Regions from separate parts of the Bradyrhizobium zhanjiangense genome, predicted to be linked through region 2. Evidence: predicted binding sites of a transcription regulator. Region 2 holds the regulator's gene; each other region holds the start of a gene.
The links. Region 2 encodes LexA, which represses DNA repair genes until DNA is damaged. Its sites were predicted from a motif close to TGTTCNNNNTGTGTTCNG; they were not measured.
Positions count from the first base shown of each region.

Region 1 (4,627 bases), 4.3 Mb from region 2:
GCGGATCCGCCCCGCATCGCAAGGCGTCGTAAGGCTGGAAGCGTCTTCGAGCGAACTGGCTACCGGTTCGTGCGAAGACAACGCGTCAAAACGAGAATCTACGAAGAGAAGAGCGTGGGCTATCTGTCCGCCCGCTGCTGCTTCTTCGCGAGCAATTGCCGCAGCGCCGTGACCTTTGCCGCCGCCTGATCCGGCGGCAGATCGGCCTTCACGATGGCCTCGGCCTCCGCCTGCTTTCCTTCCAGCCCCAGCACGAGCGCGAGATTGGCGCGCACGCGGGGGTCAGTGGGATTGCGCTCATGCGCGCGGCGCATCGTTTCCTCTGCCCGCGGCAGATTGTTCTGGAGCATGTAGGACAGGCCGAGATTGGACAACACCTGCGGCTCGTCGGGCACGATCTTCAGGGCGGTCGCGTAATATTGCTGCGCCTCCTCGTTGCGGCCGAGCTGATCGAGCGCCGCGCCCTGCGCCGACAGGATGCGCCAATCCGGATCCTCGGGCGTATGCGCACGGCCGAGAACATCGAAGGCCTGCTGAAAATTGCCGTTGTCGGCGAGCGCGCGGCCATAGCCGGCGAGCAATGCCTTGTTGCTGGGATGGGCGAGCACGGCCTGCTCCATCACCGCGACGGCCTGCGCCCGCTGGCCGCTCTCGCGCAGCGCCTTGCCGTAGGCGAGCGCAACGCTGGGATCGCCGGGCTTGGCGCGGTAGCGCTCACGCAGGGCGTCCATGTCCGGCCTGGCGTCGGCCGTGACGGTCGTTTCAGATCTGACGCCGAGCGCGCCGGTCACATCCTCGATGCCATTGGTCTGGCAGCCGCCGAGCACGAGCACCATCAACGCGGGAAGCAGGAATTTCGCCGAAGGAAAGGCGGCGGACGGACGCTTGGGCATACTCTGATCACTCGGCGACTGATCAGAGATGCTTACCCATTAACGCTAAAGCCCGGTTAAGGAGGCGCAACCATTAAGGCCTAATCGACGAACTCCGCGCCGAACTCGCAGCCGATGCGCCAGCGCAGGCGGCATTGGCGGGAATAATCGGGCGCGAAGATGATGGTGAATTGCGGCGGCACTTCCAGGAATTCCGCCACCACTTTCACGCCGCCATCCGAAATATCCGTGATCGTGCAGTCGCGCGGCAGCGAGCCCGCACCAAAATGGATCTTGGCCAGCCGGCTGCACACCCGGCGTTCGCTTCTCCGGCGATTTGCAAGCATTTGAATTCTTCACCCGTTAGATCACGGCCCATCCCGCAGCCCCAAGAGTAGCGGACATTCGTTGGAATGTGCTGAGGAGAGCCGCTCGCATTCGAGGCGTAGTGTCGGCATCGCGTTTACGGTCGGTTAGGGCTTGCTTGGCCTCGGAAATGTTCCTGTATTGTTCTTGCGAAGGGCGCCAGGCTCTGCTACCCCTAATTGCACGAGAGGGCAGGCTGGTTCGAGCATGGTTCAGCGGGTTTCTACCGTCGCCTTTGAGGGGATCGAGGCCCGTGCGGTCGACGTGCAGGTGCAGGTCGCCCCGGGCCTGCCGGCCTTCGCCATCGTCGGCTTGCCGGACAAGGCGGTGTCGGAGGCGCGCGAGCGGGTCCGTTCGGCCCTGATCGCCTCGGGGCTGGCGCTGCCGGCGCGGCGGATCATCGTCAATCTGGCGCCGGCCGATCTGCCCAAGGAGGGCAGCCATTACGACCTGCCGATCGCGCTCGGGCTGATGGCGGCGATCGGCGCGATCCCGCCGGATGCGCTGACGGGTTTCACGGTTCTGGGCGAGCTCGGCCTCGACGGGTCGATCGCGCCGGTCGCAGGTGTCCTGCCCGCCGCGATCGGCGCCAATGGACGCGAGGAGGGCCTGATCTGCCCCGCCGCCTGCGGCTCGGAGGCGGCCTGGGCGAGCCCGGACATCCAGATCATCGCCGCACAATCGCTCATTCAGATCGCCAACCATTTCAAGGGCACGCAGGTGCTGTCGCGGCCCTCACCGAAGGTGCATGAAGCCGCCGCCTCGTCCCTCGACCTGCGCGATATCAAGGGCCAGGAAAGCGCCAAGCGGGCGCTGGAGATCGCAGCTGCCGGCGGGCATCACCTCTTGATGATCGGTGCGCCCGGCGCGGGCAAGTCGATGCTGGCGGCGCGCCTGCCCTCGATCCTGCCGCCGCTGTCGCCGAGCGAATTGCTCGAAGTCTCCATGATCGCGTCCGTCGCCGGCGAGATCGAGGGCGGCGCGCTGACCGCGCGGCGGCCGTTCCGCTCGCCGCATCATTCCGCCAGCATGGCCGCGCTCACCGGCGGCGGCATGCGCGCCAAGCCCGGCGAGATCTCGCTGGCGCATCAGGGCGTGCTGTTCCTCGACGAGCTGCCCGAGTTCGATCCGCGCGTCCTGGATTCGCTGCGCCAGCCCTTGGAGAACGGCGAGGTCGCGGTGTCGCGCGCCAATCACCGCGTCACCTACCCTGCCCGCTTCATGCTGGTGGCCGCAATGAATCCCTGCCGCTGCGGCAATGCGTTCGAGCCCGGCTATGCCTGCAAGCGCGGCCGCATCGACCGCTGCACCGGCGACTACCAGGCGCGCATCTCCGGTCCCCTGATGGATCGCATTGATCTGCGCATCGAGGTGCCGGCAGTGACCGCGGCCGATTTGATCCTGCCGCCGCCGGCGGAAGGCTCCGCCGAGGTCGCCGCGCGCGTGGCGGCCGCACGCGACATCCAGCTTGCGCGTTATGCCGATGCCGGCCTGCCCAACGTCCGCACCAATGCCGAGGCGCCGGCCTCGGTCCTCGAAGAGATCGCCAAGCCGGATGCGCAGGGCGCCAAACTGCTGCGCGACGCCGCCGAGACCATGCGGCTGTCGGCGCGCGGCTATCATCGCGTGCTGCGGGTCGCGCGCACGCTGGCCGATCTCGACAACGCCGACAAGATCGGCCGCTTGCACCTCGCCGAGGCCCTGTCCTACCGCGCACTCGCGGAGGATGTGCGCCAGTTGGCCTGATCATTCCGCGCATCAACCCGGCGGTAACGAGTTTCCTTTACGCTCTGCAAACCATAAGCCCCATGTGTTTCCAACACGAGTTCCCGAGGGGCCCGGGCGAGTAGAGTGTCATGTTGCGTTTCAAGATCCTGGCCTCGGTTGTCCCCCTGTTGGCAGCGGCGGTGTTCGCCCGCGCTGAGATCGGATCGGTCTCGCATCCCTGCATCGCCCTCGGCGAGACCTCGGTCGAGCTCACAACTCTGTTCTGGACCGCCGGCGTGCACGTCGCCTTCACCGAGGATCCCGCGCAGGCCACGGTCCGGGTTCAGGTCACCGACGATGCGGACGCTGCGGATTTCGCGGTGGTGGACGACGGCCTCGGTTCGGAATCGGAAACCTGCCAGGCCACTCCGTCGACGCGCTTGGTCTCGATCGCGGCGCAGCCCATCGATGGCGCTCAGGTGATCTATCTCTCCACCGAAGGGCCGGCTGATTACCGCATCTATGTGCGCTCGAAAACGTTCTCGCAGCGCGAGGCGGCGGCGCTGATCGTCGGCGCCCGCGGCGGCCACCGCCAGCTCCAGGCCGCCTCGCTCTGAAGCATTAACACCTCGTCAACCCTGTTTGGAGGCGGCGCCGAAGCCTCAAACTGTTCGCAAGGTCGAGGCGACATCGTCACACACGGCGAGCGCGGGGTTTCGGACAAGAGTCGGGGTCGGTGGCGATGGGTCGGACGTTCCGGATCAAGGTGCGCATGCGCCGCTTCAGGCGACGGCATCCCCGTATCGCTTTCGCGCTCCGCTCCTTCATGATCTTCTCGGCGACGTTCGGCGCCGCCTATGGTTTCGTCTCCGGCAGCCGGTCCGAGAACTCCGGCTACGATCCGAATGCGTTTGCGATCGGCGCGAGCTTCCTGTTCGCCCTCGCCTGTCTCGGCCTTGCGACGCTGAGCATGCGGCTGCGTTTCGTCAACAAGCGGCTGCGTACGCTCGCCGCCCACAATGAGACGCTGATCGATCGCAATTGGGAGCTGAAGGAAGCCGAAGAGCGTGCCCGCAGCCTGTTCGAGCAGCAGGGCGATCTGATCGTGCTGCGCGACACAAACGGGCGCATCACCTTTGCCAATGACGCCTATTGCGCGCTGGCCGGACAGGCGCGGAGCGCGCTGGTCGGCACCCGCTTCGATTTCGACGTGCTCGAGCAGGGCGACAGCGCGCGCGAGAGCAGCGGCACGCGCGTCCACGACCAGAAGATCGCAACCCCGCTCGGCGCGCGCTGGATCGCCTGGCGCGAGGGCTATGTCCGCCTCGATGCCGGGCAGCCCGCCGAATTGCAGAGCGTCGGACGTGACGTCACCGACCGCACCGAGACCGAACGCGCTTTGTCCGACGCCCGCGATCAGGCCGATGCCGCCAACCGCGCGAAATCGCGTTTTCTCGCGATGGCCTCGCACGAAATCCGCACGCCCCTCAACGGCATCATCGGCATGGGCGGCCTTCTGCTCGATACCACGCTGACGCCGGAGCAGACGACCTATGCCAAGGCGGTGAAAACCTCCGGCGAAGCCTTGATGACGCTGATCGAGGAGCTGCTCGATTATTCCAAGATCGAAGCCGGCAAGCTCGATCTCGAGCAACGTCCCTTCGCCTTGTCCACGCTGATCG
Region 1 covers NZ_CP022221.1:374,985-379,611, forward strand. Annotated here, with positions in the region: gene XH85_RS01805 (CpaE/TadZ family protein) at 1-32, shown strand, start outside; gene XH85_RS01810 (tetratricopeptide repeat protein) at 120-893, opposite strand; gene XH85_RS01815 (PilZ domain-containing protein) at 974-1,219, opposite strand; gene XH85_RS01820 (YifB family Mg chelatase-like AAA ATPase) at 1,446-2,984, shown strand; gene XH85_RS01825 (hypothetical protein) at 3,095-3,562, shown strand; gene XH85_RS01830 (ATP-binding protein) at 3,688-4,627, shown strand, end outside.
Region 1: the regulator LexA is predicted to act here: its motif matches at 1,370-1,387, upstream of XH85_RS01820 (YifB family Mg chelatase-like AAA ATPase).

Region 2 (4,627 bases):
GGTTGCGCTTTCCTTGCGGATCGACGCGCTGGCTGATGATTGCAGCCGCGCCGCGCTGGTAGTGACGCGGCGGCCCGCACCGCCCGATTGCGCGGCGATGGTGGTCGATCGGCAGCGTCTCACCAGCCAAGGCGCGCTGGCGTTGACGCAGCGTGGTGACGGTTTTGCGGTTCAGGCTGTGAGAGCAAGAGGCACAAGCCGCCCTTGGCTCCCGGCCGGCGCCGGCGAGGGTGATTTCGACGGAAGCCTCGCGCCGAAGGCCGCTACGGCCCGCAACCGGGACGCGACTCCGGCGGAGACCGACTTGCAGGCCGACGATTAAGGCCAGACGATTAAGAACAAATGCAGGAGCTGGTCCGGGTCCAGCCGGACTTCCGCAGAACATAAATCATACCATCTCGCCGGCCTCGGCCGGCGATGGCATTTTCAATCCTGGCCCGACCTGGTGGCCAGGGACGGCTCAGCCGATCGGCAGACGCGTGATCGTCGGCCGGCTGTCGGCATCGATCTGCGGCTTGTGCTCGCGCTCGCTGACCGGCTGCGTCACCGGCAGTTGCAGCACGGTTGCGTGCTGGCCTTCGACGAGCTGCGTCACCAGCACGTATTTGCCGTCGGGGAATTCGATCGCGTCATGATGGCGATCGGGAATGTGCGGATCGATCTTGCCGAACTTGCCGACGCGGGAGTTGATCGTGCGCGTCCAGATCCAACGATTGTCGTAACGGACGTTGTCGGCGAAGGCGAGCTCCGTTCCCGGCAGCAGGCAGACGGCCACGGTCGGGTCGGCCGCGGAAGCGAAGCCGCGCGTCGAGGTGCCGCGGAACGTTGTCGACACGATCGTCTCGCCGACTTCGGCGGGGCGCGATGCAACGGCATGCAGACTGTAGTCACACATCGGGTGCTCCTATTCGAAGATAGCAACCCGCGCCTCTTTCGGAGGCGCAAGCCTCTATCAGAGTGGAAGCACGTAACATTCTGCTTGGTTGTGGGCGAATCTGCGGCTGGCGTCAGTCGGATGCGATCACATTATCTTTCCCGAATCCAATAGGAACAAAGCTCGCTTCAGTGCATTTGGCGGATGCGAGCGTCAGCGGCCTGCGGGCGCCGACCATCCGGAATATGGCCAACTCGGCTGTGGCTGTCGCGCGACGGCACTTCGGGCGCTGCGGAATTGCTCACTCGTTGTCGCATGCGCCGACTTGCGGGGATGGTGCTGCGATTGTACTGCGAATGCTTGCGCTGCCGATGCAGCGATCAGCACAGTTGCGAAGGCGCTCAAAACGATCCTACGCATCGTTGTCTCCTCGATCTCTTGAGCCGCAAAGCGATGAGTGCTTCGGGCGGCATGCCGAGGACGTAGCGCTTGGAAAGGGGCCAGATAATCTGCCCAAGACCAGAAAGACTATCCAGCTGAAGCGGACAATCCGTCCGCTCCAATCGGAATCATCGGTATCGAATGACCACTGAGTCTTCTCAGTACTTGCGGTACAGTCCGATCAGCTTGCCCTGAATCTTCACCCGGTTCGGCGGCAGGATGCGCACCTCGTAGGCGGCGTTGGCGGGCTCGAGCGCGATCGACGCGCCGCGGCGGCGGAAGCGCTTGAGCGTCGCTTCCTCGTCGTCGATCAGCGCCACCACGATGTCGCCGGTATCGGCGCTCTCGTTGCGCTGGATCAGCGCCATGTCGCCGTCGAGGATGCCGGCCTCGACCATCGAATCGCCGCGCACTTCGAGCGCGTAGTGTTCGCCCGAGCCGAGCATGTCGGGCGGTACGCTGATGGTGTGACTGCGGGTCTGCAACGCTTCGATCGGCGTACCGGCTGCGATGCGACCCATCACCGGCACCGCAACGGGACGCTCGCCCTCGTCGGCGGGTGGGCTGGAGCTCGCGCGCACCTTGCCGAGATTGCCCTCGATGACGCTTGGCGTGAAGCCGCGGCGGTTGCCGGCGGCCGCCTGGAGCTCAGGCAGCTTGATCACCTCGATGGCGCGAGCGCGGTTGGGCAGGCGGCGGATGAAGCCGCGCTCCTCCAGCGCGGTGATCAGGCGATGGATGCCCGATTTCGAGCGCAGGTCGAGCGCATCCTTCATCTCGTCGAAGGAGGGCGGCACGCCGCTTTCCTTCAGACGTTCGCTGATGAACCGCAGAAGCTCGTATTGTTTGCGCGTTAACATCTCGACCAAAGTCCCCCGGTTGATGTCGTTCGATTGCGAGACGCTGAATTGGAGCGGCGAACCGCTACATCCTCGAAACAAATCATGAACGGACACTATATGTTCGATATGTGTTCCGCAACTGCTTAATTTTGCGTGAACACGACAAAGTTCGCGGAACACGTGTGGTGGATGCGCTCAGACGGGCAGGCGCAGCACCTCGCAAGGCGAGCCGGCTCCGGCCTTCGGCGCGAACGGCGCGCGCACGAGAAGTGCCTGTGCCGCAGCGAGATTCGCAAGCAGCGAGGAATCCTGGTGATGGACGGGAACGGCCACCAGCGTGCCGTCGTCGCGCTGTTCCAGACGTGCGCGAAGATAATCCGCGCGCATATCGTTTGCGCCCACATCGCGGCCGAGCACGGCGCGCTCATGGCGGTGATGAATCACGGATCGACCCGATACCGCACGAATCAGCGGGACCATGAACAGGAAGGCGCACACATAGGAGGAGACGGGATTACCCGGCAGGCCGATCACGCGCATCGCACCGAGCCGCCCATGCATCATCGGCTTGCCCGGGCGCATCGCAATCTTCCAGAACGCCATCGAGATACCTTCGTCCCTCAGCGCCTGCTGGACCAGATCGTGGTCGCCGACCGATGCGCCGCCGGTCGTGACCAGGATGTCGGCGCCGCTCTCGCGGGCGCGGCGGATGCCGGCGGTGGTGGCCTCCAGCGTGTCGGCGGCGATGCCGAGGTCGATGGTCTCGGCCCCCTCGCTGCGGGCGAGCGCGTGCAGGGCATAGCCGTTGGAATAGACGATCTGGCCGCGGCCGGGCGCGGCGCCTGGCATCACCAGTTCGTCGCCGGTGGCGAGGATCGCGACCTTCGGGCGGCGGCAGACGGCAAGCTGCGGGTGATTCATGGCGGCGGCGAGCGCGAGGTCGCGCTCGGTGAGACGGGTTCCCTTGCGCAGGAGCACGTCGCCTTCGGCGAAGTCAACGCCTGCGGGGCGGATGTGCCGACCGGGAATCGCGGCTTCCTTGATCGTGATGCGCGTGCCGTCCGCGACCGTATCCTCCTGGATCACGACCGCGTCGGCACCGTTGGGAACGACGCCGCCGGTGAAGATCCGCACGGCTTCGCCGGCGCCGACCGTTCCCGCGAACGGACGACCCGCCGCCACCTCGCCAATCACCGTCAGTCGGGAATCGATCGCCCCCGCGTCGGCCGCGCGCACGGCATAGCCATCCATCGCCGACATCGCTTCCGGCGGCTGCGTGCGCAGCGCCGCCACGTCGCGGGCGAGCACACGGTGGAAGGCTGCGTCGAGAGCAACCATTTCCTCGGCCAGAGGCTCCGCGCCGGCAAGCACGGCGGCAAGCGCATCGGAAACCGGCATGAGAGCCACGGCGAAAACTCCTGCTCGCGGACGAATTGGCAGGAAGCCTTCTAGCCGAGCGCGAGCGCAGAGGCAAAAGAGCAGCCGAGCGGAATGATCATCCCGACGACGCATTCGCAGGCAACGAAGGCGATGTCAGGCCGGGCGGGACATGATCTCCAGGACGAGGCAGATTGGTACCAGAGTGGCCATGGCTAGGACGAGAATGACGAGAGCCACGGCCAGCATCGATCAACTCTGCGTCTGTTCGCCCGAACTGACGCTAGGCGTCACGTCCGGAGCTTTGGGGCCCTGATCCTTGTCCGGCAGCGGATCGGCCTGAGATTTCAGGTCGGCGGCCTTGCTGATGAGCTTGGCGGAGAGGCGCGAATCCGAGGTGGTTCTGGCGAATTCGAGCAGCAGAGAAGCTTGCTTTGTGAGGTAGGCTTTGCCCAGCACGAGAATAAGTCCGATGTAGAAGTCCCAACGGACTCATAGAGTCCGGAGGAAGTATTTCCGTTCCCGGAACTCTGTACAAAAATGCACAAAGTGATTTGGTTCCGCATTCCCAAGCAGATTTGGTCCTCGGAACCCGACCAGATCCGGCCGGGCGTCGGCAGTCAAATTCCCAACGCTCGCAAGGCGTTGCCGACATCACCGGGCGAGGTGACATGCACCGCCGTCAATCCGCGCGCCCGTGCCCCTTCGACGTTCTCGGCAAGGTCGTCGAAGAACACGATTCGGCTGGCCGGCACGCCGATCGACGTCACGACATGGTCGAACGCCTCCGCATCCGGTTTGCGCAGGCCGATGCTGGACGACAAATAGAGCTCGCGGAAATGGCCGAGCACGCCGGCATATTCCTTCGAGAAATAGTCGACATGCGGCCGGTTGGTATTGGAGAAGACATAGAGCGGCATCTGCTTGGCAGCGCGCGGCAAGAGCTCGGCGATATCGGGCATCTCGCCGGCGAAGATCGCGTTCCATCCCTCCAGAAACTGCGCATCGGAAATGTCGATCCCGAGCGATGAACGCAGCGATTGAAAATAATCCTCGTCGCTGATCTTGCCGACCTCGTGCAGCCGGTAGGCCT
Region 2 covers NZ_CP022221.1:4,698,167-4,702,793, forward strand. Annotated here, with positions in the region: gene XH85_RS22425 (ComEC/Rec2 family competence protein) at 1-322, shown strand, start outside; gene XH85_RS45260 (hypothetical protein) at 461-895, opposite strand; gene lexA (transcriptional repressor LexA) at 1,474-2,175, opposite strand; gene XH85_RS22445 (molybdopterin molybdotransferase MoeA) at 2,353-3,564, opposite strand; gene XH85_RS22450 (hypothetical protein) at 3,787-3,993, opposite strand; gene XH85_RS22455 (HAD family hydrolase) at 4,155-4,627, opposite strand, start outside.

Region 3 (4,627 bases), 2.6 Mb from region 2:
CACGGCCTCGCAGTCGCATTCCGTATCGAGTCGGTCGCGGCCGTCGACGAAGACGTGGCGCGGCGTCTCGGGCAACGCCACCACGGCACGCTTCAGTGCCCACAGCGAGGCGCGCAGGATGTTGTCGCGGTCGATCCGCGCGGGCGAAGCCACGACAACCGAGACCTGCGCGCTGGCGCAGATCTTGTCGAACAGCTTTTCGCGCTCCTCTACCGTCAGCCGCTTGGAATCGTCGATGCCACGCGGAATGCGGTTGGGATCAAGGATCACGGCCGCCGCCACCACGGGGCCGGCCAGCGGGCCGCGGCCGGCCTCGTCGCAGCCCGCGACCGGCCAGACGCCGCGCTTGATCAGCGCGCGCTCGCGGCGGAAGCTCGGCGGCGCTACGGCGATGATGCCTTTCGGGCCCTCACTCTTGCCGGCTAAAGCCTCAACCTCCGACGGCTTGGCTTCCGGCGTCTTGGCTTCCGAGGCCTTGGCAGGCGCGGCCTTCTTCGCACCGTTCTTTTTTGGCGCGTCTTTGGCCGGCTTCTTGGCGGACTTGTCTCGAATCATGGCCGGGATCGTGCGCAAGGGACTTCGCCAGCGCAACTAGGAACCCCAGATAATTCCCGTTATTCAGATGAGCCGCCCTACTCCGCCAGATGTACCCGCCGGTCATCGCCGACATCGATGCCGGGCGCGACCACAACCTCCCACGGATGGCCGTCGGGGTCCGTGAAATAACCTGCATAGCCGCCGTAATCGGTCTCGTGCGCGGCTTTCAGCAGCGCTGCGCCCTTGTCGACAGCGAAAGCCAGCACCGCATCGACCTCCGCGCGCGTCCGGCAGTTCCAAGCGAGCGTCACCCCACGAAAGGTCGACGGCCTCGGATTGTCCGGCAACGCCGCCTCGGCGGCGAGTTGATCCCAGGGATACAAGGCGAGCACCGGACCACCGGTATCGTAGAAGGCGACCGCCTCACCGGTCGCCTTCAGCCGGCGCGAGAAACCCAGCGCGTCGTAGAAAGCGATGCTGGCGCGGATGTCGCTGACACCGAGCGTGATGACGGTCAGCCGCGGCACCGGCACGGTGAGTTCCCTAACCATGCTACCCCTCGTCCACTTCCCGATCAGAACAGGCTGAGCTGATCGCCGTTCCGCTTCGGCCGCGCGAAGTGATCCGTGGTCAGCTTGGAGCGCCGTTTGTTGAGGCCGAGCCTGTCGCAGGCGATCTCGAAGCGGCGGCCGATGGTCCAAGCCATCGGGCCGGTTCCCTTCATCCGCTCGCCCCATTTCGCATCGTAGTCACGGCCGCCGCGCATGTCGCGGATTAGCGTGAAGACGTGGCGATAACGGTCCGGATAGTTCGCCATCAGCCATTCGCGGAACAGATCGCGCACCTCGAGCGGCAGCCGCAGCAGCACGTAGGAGGCTTCCTTGACGCCGGCATGGGCTGCGGCATCGAGGATGCGCTCTATCTCGGAATCGTTCAGCGCGGGGATCACAGGTGCGACCATCACCGTGGTCGGAATGCCGGCCTCCGAGAGCTGCCTGAGCGCCTCCAGCCGCTTCGGCGGCGTGGAGGCCCGCGGCTCCATGGTGCGCGCAAGTTTTGGGTCGAGTGACGTCACCGAGATCGCGACCTTGGCGAGGTTGCGCTTGGCCATGCGCGCGAGAACGTCGATGTCGCGCACCACCAGCGCCGACTTGGTGACGATGCCGACGGGATGGCCGGTGCGCTCCAGCACTTCGAGAATGCCGCGCATGATTTTGCGCTCACGCTCGATTGGCTGATAGGGATCGGTATTGGTGCCGATCGCGATCATCCGCGGCTCGTAGCCTGAGGCTGCGAGCTCCTTCTCGAGCAGCGCCGGCGCCTCGGGCTTCACGAACAGCTTCGACTCGAAGTCGAGCCCGGGCGACAGCCCGAGATAGGCGTGGGTCGGCCGCGCGAAGCAATAGACGCAGCCGTGCTCGCAGCCGCGATAGGGATTGATCGAGCGGTCGAAGCCGATGTCGGGGGAATCGTTGCGGGTGATCACCTTGCGTGAGGTATCGACGGCGACCGTGGTCTTGAACGGCGGCAGCTCCTCCAGGCTCTGCCAGCCATCGTCGAAGGCGACGCGCGCCTCGGCCTCATAGCGGCCGCTGGCATTGGACTGGGCACCCCGCCCTCGCCGGCGCGCACGGTCGATGGCGACGCCAAGCTCGGGAAAATCGGCAGGAAAATCAGAAGGCGCACCCGCCGGCTCGGAGGGCGCCGTGACCGGCGGGTGCTTGAGGGCACGAGAAGATGCTCGACTCATGAAGCCAACATAGCACCCGAACGGAACAAATCAAGAACAAGAACAAAAAACGCGAAAACAACCCCATGCACAGTAGCGCTGCCCAAACTTCGGGCGCGCGCCCTTGACCTCACGCAACACCGGTGCCGCGGCGATCCCGTTTCATGAAAAGGGATCAATCGCTCCGGAACAATGTTGGTGACGATCGCTGGGTGAAGGTCGGCAAGAACATGACAAGTCAACGACAATTGCGCGACGCGAGCAGCGAACTCGATCTCCTCGATCGCTACTGGCGTGCCGCCAACTATCTCTCCGTCGGGCAAATCTATCTCCTCGACAATCCGCTGCTGCGCGAGCCGCTGCGGCCCGAGCACATCAAGCCGCGCCTGCTCGGCCATTGGGGCACGACGCCCGGTTTGAACTTCATCTATGCCCATCTCAATCGCGTCATCCGGGCGCTTGACCTCAACGTGATCTACGTCTGCGGCCCCGGCCATGGCGGCCCGGGCATGGTCGCCAACACCTACCTGGAAGGCAGCTACAGCGAGATCTATCCCGACATCGCCCGGGATGCGGACGGATTGCGCAAGCTGTTCAGGCAGTTCTCTTTCCCCGGCGGCATTCCGAGCCATGCGGCGCCGGAAACGCCGGGCTCGATCCACGAGGGCGGCGAGCTCGGCTATGCCCTGGTGCACGCCTATGGCGCAGCATTCGACAATCCCGACCTCATCGTCGCCTGCGTCGTCGGCGACGGCGAGGCCGAAACCGGCCCGCTCGCGGCGTCCTGGCACTCCAACAAGTTCCTCAACCCTGCCCATGACGGCGCGGTGCTTCCGATTCTGCATCTCAACGGCTACAAGATCGCCAACCCAACCGTGCTCGGGCGGATGCGGGACGACGAGATCCGCGATCTCTTCCGCGGGCTCGGCCACGAGCCGCTGTTCGTCGCGGGCGACGATCCCAAATTGATGCACCAGGCCATGGCGGATGCGCTCGACGTTGCGCTCGCCAGCATCCGTTCGATCCAGCAGCACGCCCGCGATGGGCGCAGAAACGTCGAGCGGCCGCGCTGGCCGATGATCGTGCTGCGCAGCCCCAAGGGCTGGACCGGCCCGAAGGAGGTCGACGGCAAGAAGGTCGAAGGTTTTTGGCGCGCGCATCAGGTGCCCGTTGCGAGCTGCCGCGAGAATCCCGCGCATCTGAAGCTGCTCGAAGACTGGATGCGCAGCTATGAGCCGGACAAGTTGTTCGACGCCGGCGGCGCGTTCATTCCCGAGCTTCAGGCACTGGCGCCCGAAGGCCAGCGGCGGATGGGCGCCAATCCGCATGCCAATGGCGGGCTGTTGAAAAAAGAGCTGAAGCTGCCGGACTTCCGCAGCTTCGCAATCGAGGTGCCGCAGCCCGGCGGCATGGTGGCGGAAGCCACGCGCGAGCTCGGCAAATTCCTGCGCGACGTCGTCCGCCTCAATGCCGAGGCGCGCAACTTCCGCATCATGGGCCCGGACGAGACGGCATCAAACCGGCTCGATGCGGTGTTCGAGACGACCGAACGGGTGTGGATGGAGCCGATCGAATCTTACGACGTGCATCTCGCGCAGGACGGCCGCGTGATGGAGGTCCTCAGCGAACATCTCTGCCAGGGCTGGCTCGAAGGCTATCTGCTGACCGGCAGGCACGGCTTGTTCTCCTGCTATGAGGCCTTCATCCACATCGTGGATTCCATGTTCAACCAGCACGCCAAATGGCTGAAGGTGACGCGCGATCTGCCCTGGCGGCGCCCGATCGCCTCACTCAACTATCTCCTGACCTCGCATGTCTGGCGCCAGGACCATAACGGCTTCAGCCATCAGGACCCTGGTTTCGTCGATCTCGTCGCCAACAAAAAGGCCGATATCGTCCGGATCTATTTCCCGCCTGATACCAACACGCTGCTGTGGATCGCCGATCATTGCCTGCGCACCTACAACCGCATCAACGTGATCGTCGCCGGCAAGCAGCCGGCGCCGCAATGGCTGTCGATGCAGGAGGCGGCCACGCATTGCGATGCCGGCATCGGCATCTGGACCTGGGCGGGCACGGAGGACACAAACGCAGAGCCCGACGTGGTGATGGCCTGCGCCGGCGATGTACCGACACTGGAGACGCTCGCCGCCGTCGACCTCTTGCACACGGCGCTGCCCGACCTGAAGATCCGCGTCGTCAACGTCGTCGACCTCATGACGCTGCAGCCGAAGGAGCAGCATCCGCACGGTCTGTCCGACCGCGATTTCGACAGCCTGTTCACATCGGACAAGCCGGTCATCTTCGCCTATCACGGCTATCCTTATCTCATTCACCGGCTGACCTATAACCGCACCAACC
Region 3 covers NZ_CP022221.1:7,325,102-7,329,728, forward strand. Annotated here, with positions in the region: gene XH85_RS35200 (ribonuclease HII) at 1-555, opposite strand, end outside; gene XH85_RS35205 (VOC family protein) at 633-1,088, opposite strand; gene XH85_RS35210 (PA0069 family radical SAM protein) at 1,112-2,287, opposite strand; gene XH85_RS35215 (phosphoketolase family protein) at 2,497-4,627, shown strand, end outside.
Region 3: the regulator LexA is predicted to act here: its motif matches at 2,309-2,326, upstream of XH85_RS35210 (PA0069 family radical SAM protein).

Region 4 (4,627 bases), 730 kb from region 2:
TTTCAGCCCGCGGCCGGCGCCGGTGACGCCCGATTTCGCGTCGATCACGAGGTCATCGACGTCGATCAGTTTTGCTTTCGCAAGCGGCACCAGCGCGAGCAGCGCAGCAGTTGGATAGCAGCCGGGACAGGCGACCAGCCGCGCCGACGCGATCTTCTCGCGATAGAATTCGGTGAGACCATAGACCGCTTCGCCTTGTAGTTCGAGCGCCCGGTGCTCATGGCCGTACCATTGCGCATAGGTGTTCTTGTCCCGCAGCCTGAAATCGGCGGACATGTCGAGGACCTTGATTTTGGGATTTGCCTCGAGGACCGCGGCGATGATTTCCTGCGTGGTGCCGTGCGGCAGCCCACAGAACACCGCGTCGAGCTTGCTCCAGTCGACCTTTTCCCATTCCACGAGTTTCGGCAGGTCCAGCATAAAGAAATGAGGAAACACGTCCCCCATCGACTTGCCGGCGTGGGTGTTGGCGGTGAGCGCGACGATCTCGGCATTCGGATGCCGCGCCAACAGGCGCACCGCATCGGCCCCGGTGTAACCAGAGGCGCCGAGAATGCCGATCTTCTTCGAGCTCATCACGCGTACCTTTCAGGCGTCATTCGATTGTCTTGCCGGGGTAGAAAGTTGCAGCGTCGCTTCGTCCACCAGACTGGCCTCGCGAGCAACGCTCGATCAGCTACTCCTCCGGCAGTCCCAGCATCAGGCGCATGTTCTGCACGGCCGCGCCTGATGCACCTTTGCCGAGATTGTCGAGCCGCGCGACCAGCACCGCCTGGTGATATTTGTCGCTGGCGAAGACGTAGAGCTCGAGCGTGTTGGTTTCGTTGAGCGCCTCCGGCTCGAGCCGGCCGCCCTTGGTCGCCTCGTTCTGCAGCGGCATCACCTTGACGTATTTTGAATCGGCATACCGCTTGGCCAGCGCGGCCTGAAGGTCGGCACCGCCAGGCTTGCCCGGCAGCGTGTCGAGCTGGAGCGGCACCGAGACCAGCATGCCCTGCCGGTAGTTGCCAACCGAGGGAATGAAGATCGGCCGCCGCGTCAGGTTCGAATAGAGTTGCATCTCCGGCAGATGCTTGTGCTCGAAGCCGAGACCGTAGAGCTCGAAGGACGGCGCACTGCCGTCTTCGAAGCTCGCGATCATCGATTTGCCGCCGCCGGAATAGCCACTCACGGCATTGACGGTGACGGGATAATCCTGCGGCAGCAGGCCGGCATCGACGATCGGCCGCAATAGCGCGATCGCGCCGGTCGGATAGCAGCCGGGATTGGAGACCTTTTTCGCGGCGTTGATCTTGCCGGCCTGATCCGGCGTCAGCTCGGGGAAGCCATAGGCCCAGTCGGGCGCGACCCGATAGGCGGTGGAGGCGTCCAGCACCTTCGGTGCGGAGGCGCCCATGCTGTCGACGAGAGCGACCGTCTCCCTGGCGGCATCGTCGGGCAGGCAGAGGATGACGAGATCCACCTCCTCCATCAGCGCCTTCTTGGCCGCGGGGTCCTTGCGCTTGTCGTCGGCGATGGTCTTCACCGCGACGTCGCCCTGGAGCTTCAGCCGCTCGTTGATGCCGAGCCCGGTGGTGCCGGAGCCGCCGTCGACGAAGACGGTTGCGGGCTTCTTCGCCGCGCTGGTGGTCGGGGCTTTGGTGGTGTCAGCGAGGCTCATGGCGCGCTCCCTTCGAGCATGTTCGTATCGTTTGCAAAAGCTTGCGGCCGGGCCTGCCGCATCAAATGTGCGATCTGCTTCGCATCGGCATCGCCGGCGCCAAGCGCATTGGCGATCGCCGTATAGTCGGCGTCCGATTTGTGCTGGTTCAGCTTGAAGCTGCCTTCGACCTCCTCAACCGTCATCACCAGACCCACGATCGCCTTCTTCATTGTCTCGAGCCGGCCCGCCGTCATCTTGCCTGATGTCCACGGCTTTTTCGGCAGCAACCAGTTCTCGAACTTGTCGCTGAGCGTGTCGATCTGCAGCGCCAGTTCGTCGTCCGATAGCAGCCGCACCGGCCCGCTCAGATGCACCGACTGGTAGAGCCAGGTCGGCACCTGATCGGGCGAGACGTACCAGTCCGGCGATACATAGGCATCGGGACCATTGACCGCGAGCAGCCAGGACGCATCACCGCCCGCAAGCTTTAGCAGCGGATTGTGACGGGCGACATGAAAGGCGGCCTGCGGCGTGCCGTCAGCGGCATAGGTCAGATAGAACGGCAGCGGGGACGCGACCGGCTTGCGACCATCGAAGGCGCACATGGTGCCGAAGCCGCGCTCCTCGGCGAATTTCAGGCTCGCGGCGCGGTCCTGCTTGAAAAAGGGTGGCGTGTACATCGTGGTCTCCTGCTGGGCCTCCTTGGGAAGCCGCCGGATCAGATCGCGCTGACAGGAGAGAAAATGCCGCGGACCGGATCCAGCGGCAAAGACGATGATCTCAAACGCGATCGACCGCCCAAACCGCTAAAGAGCGGCGGCGGCGACGGGCGAACAGAATGGTCGCAGCGTTGATCATGGCGCGCGGCTATAAGGCCAGATCCGGTTCCCGTCAAGGTTTCACGGCCTCAGAGGAGGCGCCAGATCCATTCCATCAGCTTCGCGATCACGTCGCCGAACAGCAGCAGCGCCGCGGACCAGACCAGTGCCGAGACGAAATTGGCGATCTGGAAGCTCCAATAAGGCATCTCGAAGATGCCGGCTGCGAGCGGCACCGAGGCGCGCAAGGGGCCGAAAAAGCGGCCGATGAAGATGCTGGGCACGCCCCAGCTCCGCACGAAGACCTCGCCCTTGGGCAGGAGCTCCGGATAGCGCGAGAGTGGCCACATCTGGGCGACGCTCTCCTTGTAGCGGTAGCCGAACCAGTAGGAGACCCAGTCACCCAGCGCCGCGCCAAGGCCGCCAGCGATCCAGACCGGAAAGAAGCTGATGCCGCTCACCCCGATCAGCGCACCGATCCCCACCAGCGCGCCCCAGGCCGGAACCAGCAGCGAGATGAAGGCAAGCGACTCCCCGAAGGCGAGCAGGAACACGATCGGCGCCGCCCAAGCCTGGTGAGCGCGCACGAAGTCGGCCAGGGCGTGCGCAAACTGCTCCATTCCAGATTAGCCTTCCGCCCTGTCTCAAGGTGCTGCTCGATGAAAAGGACTGGTAAGCCAAGGACTTGTGTGACATCAAGTCACAAAACCCGCCCCAAGGTCGGCCGGGACGTCAAATTGCCGGGAACAGGCGGGTCTGCGGCGTAAAATCGCCGGGATTGGCTCCCAACCACACGGCCCGACAGGCCGAGCTGTAACCTTTCCGAGTCAGAAGTGGCATAGTCGGCCTAACCGATTCGCCGCTCCTGCGGCCCTCAAAACGTATCAAGAAATATGTCCAAGCAGTTGAAAACCAAAGCGAAAGACGATCTGTTCGGCGCCAACGAGCCAAAGTCCCGTGCGTCCGCCGCCAAGACGGCCTCGCGGGGCAACGGGGAAGCCGATTACACGGCGGCCGACATCGAGGTGCTTGAAGGCCTGGAACCGGTGCGGCGCCGACCCGGCATGTATATCGGCGGCACCGATGAGAAAGCGCTGCATCACCTCTTCGCCGAAGTCATCGACAACTCCATGGACGAGGCGCTGGCCGGGCACGCGACCTTCATCGAGGTCGATCTGAGCGCGGACGGGTTCCTGACCGTGACCGACAACGGACGCGGCATCCCGATCGATCCGCATCCGAAATTCCCGAAGAAGTCGGCGCTCGAAGTCATCATGTGCACGCTGCATTCGGGTGGCAAATTCGACTCCAAGGTCTACGAGACCTCGGGCGGTCTGCACGGCGTCGGCATCTCCGTGGTGAACGCCCTCTCCTCGCGCCTCGAGGTCGAGGTCGCGCGCAGCCAAAAGCTCTACCGCATGACGTTCGAGCGCGGGCACCCCAAGGGCAAGCTCGAGGATCTCGGCAAGGTCAACAACCGCCGCGGCACGCGCGTGCGCTTCAAGCCCGATACCGACATTTTCGGCGCCAAGGCCTCGTTCAAGCCGCAGCGCCTGTTCAAGATGACGCGCTCGAAGGCGTATCTGTTCGGCGGCGTCGAAATCCGCTGGAACTGCGCGCCCGAGCTGCTCAAGGGCGTCGAGGACGTGCCGGCGGAGGCGACGTTCCACTTCCCCGGCGGTCTCAAGGACTATCTCGCTGCGGCGATCCACGCCGACACGCTGGTGCATCCCGACATCTTCTCCGGCAAGTCCGGCCGTAACGGTGCCCATGGCGCCTGCGAATGGGCGGTGGCGTGGACCGCCGATGCCGACGGTTTTCTCTCCTCCTACACCAACACCGTGCCGACGCCCGATGGAGGCACACATGAATCGGGTTTGCGCAGCGCGCTGCTGCGCGGCCTGAAGGATCACGCCGAGCGCGTCGGTCAGGGCAAGCGCGCCGCGTCCGTCACCTCCGAAGACGTGATGGTCGGCGCCGCCGTGATGCTCTCGGTGTTCGTGCGCGAGCCTGAATTCCAGGGCCAGACCAAGGACCGCCTCGCCACGGCAGAAGCGCAGCGCATCGTCGAACAGGCGATGAAGGATCCGTTCGACCATTGGCTGTCGGGCAATCCGAACATGGCCAACAGGCTGCTCGACTTCGTGATCGATCGCGCCGAGGAGCG
Region 4 covers NZ_CP022221.1:5,423,354-5,427,980, forward strand. Annotated here, with positions in the region: gene argC (N-acetyl-gamma-glutamyl-phosphate reductase) at 1-576, opposite strand, end outside; gene argC (N-acetyl-gamma-glutamyl-phosphate reductase) at 677-1,660, opposite strand; gene XH85_RS25990 (FMN-binding negative transcriptional regulator) at 1,657-2,322, opposite strand; gene XH85_RS25995 (DedA family protein) at 2,550-3,080, opposite strand; gene parE (DNA topoisomerase IV subunit B) at 3,354-4,627, shown strand, end outside.
Region 4: the regulator LexA is predicted to act here: its motif matches at 3,336-3,353, upstream of parE (DNA topoisomerase IV subunit B).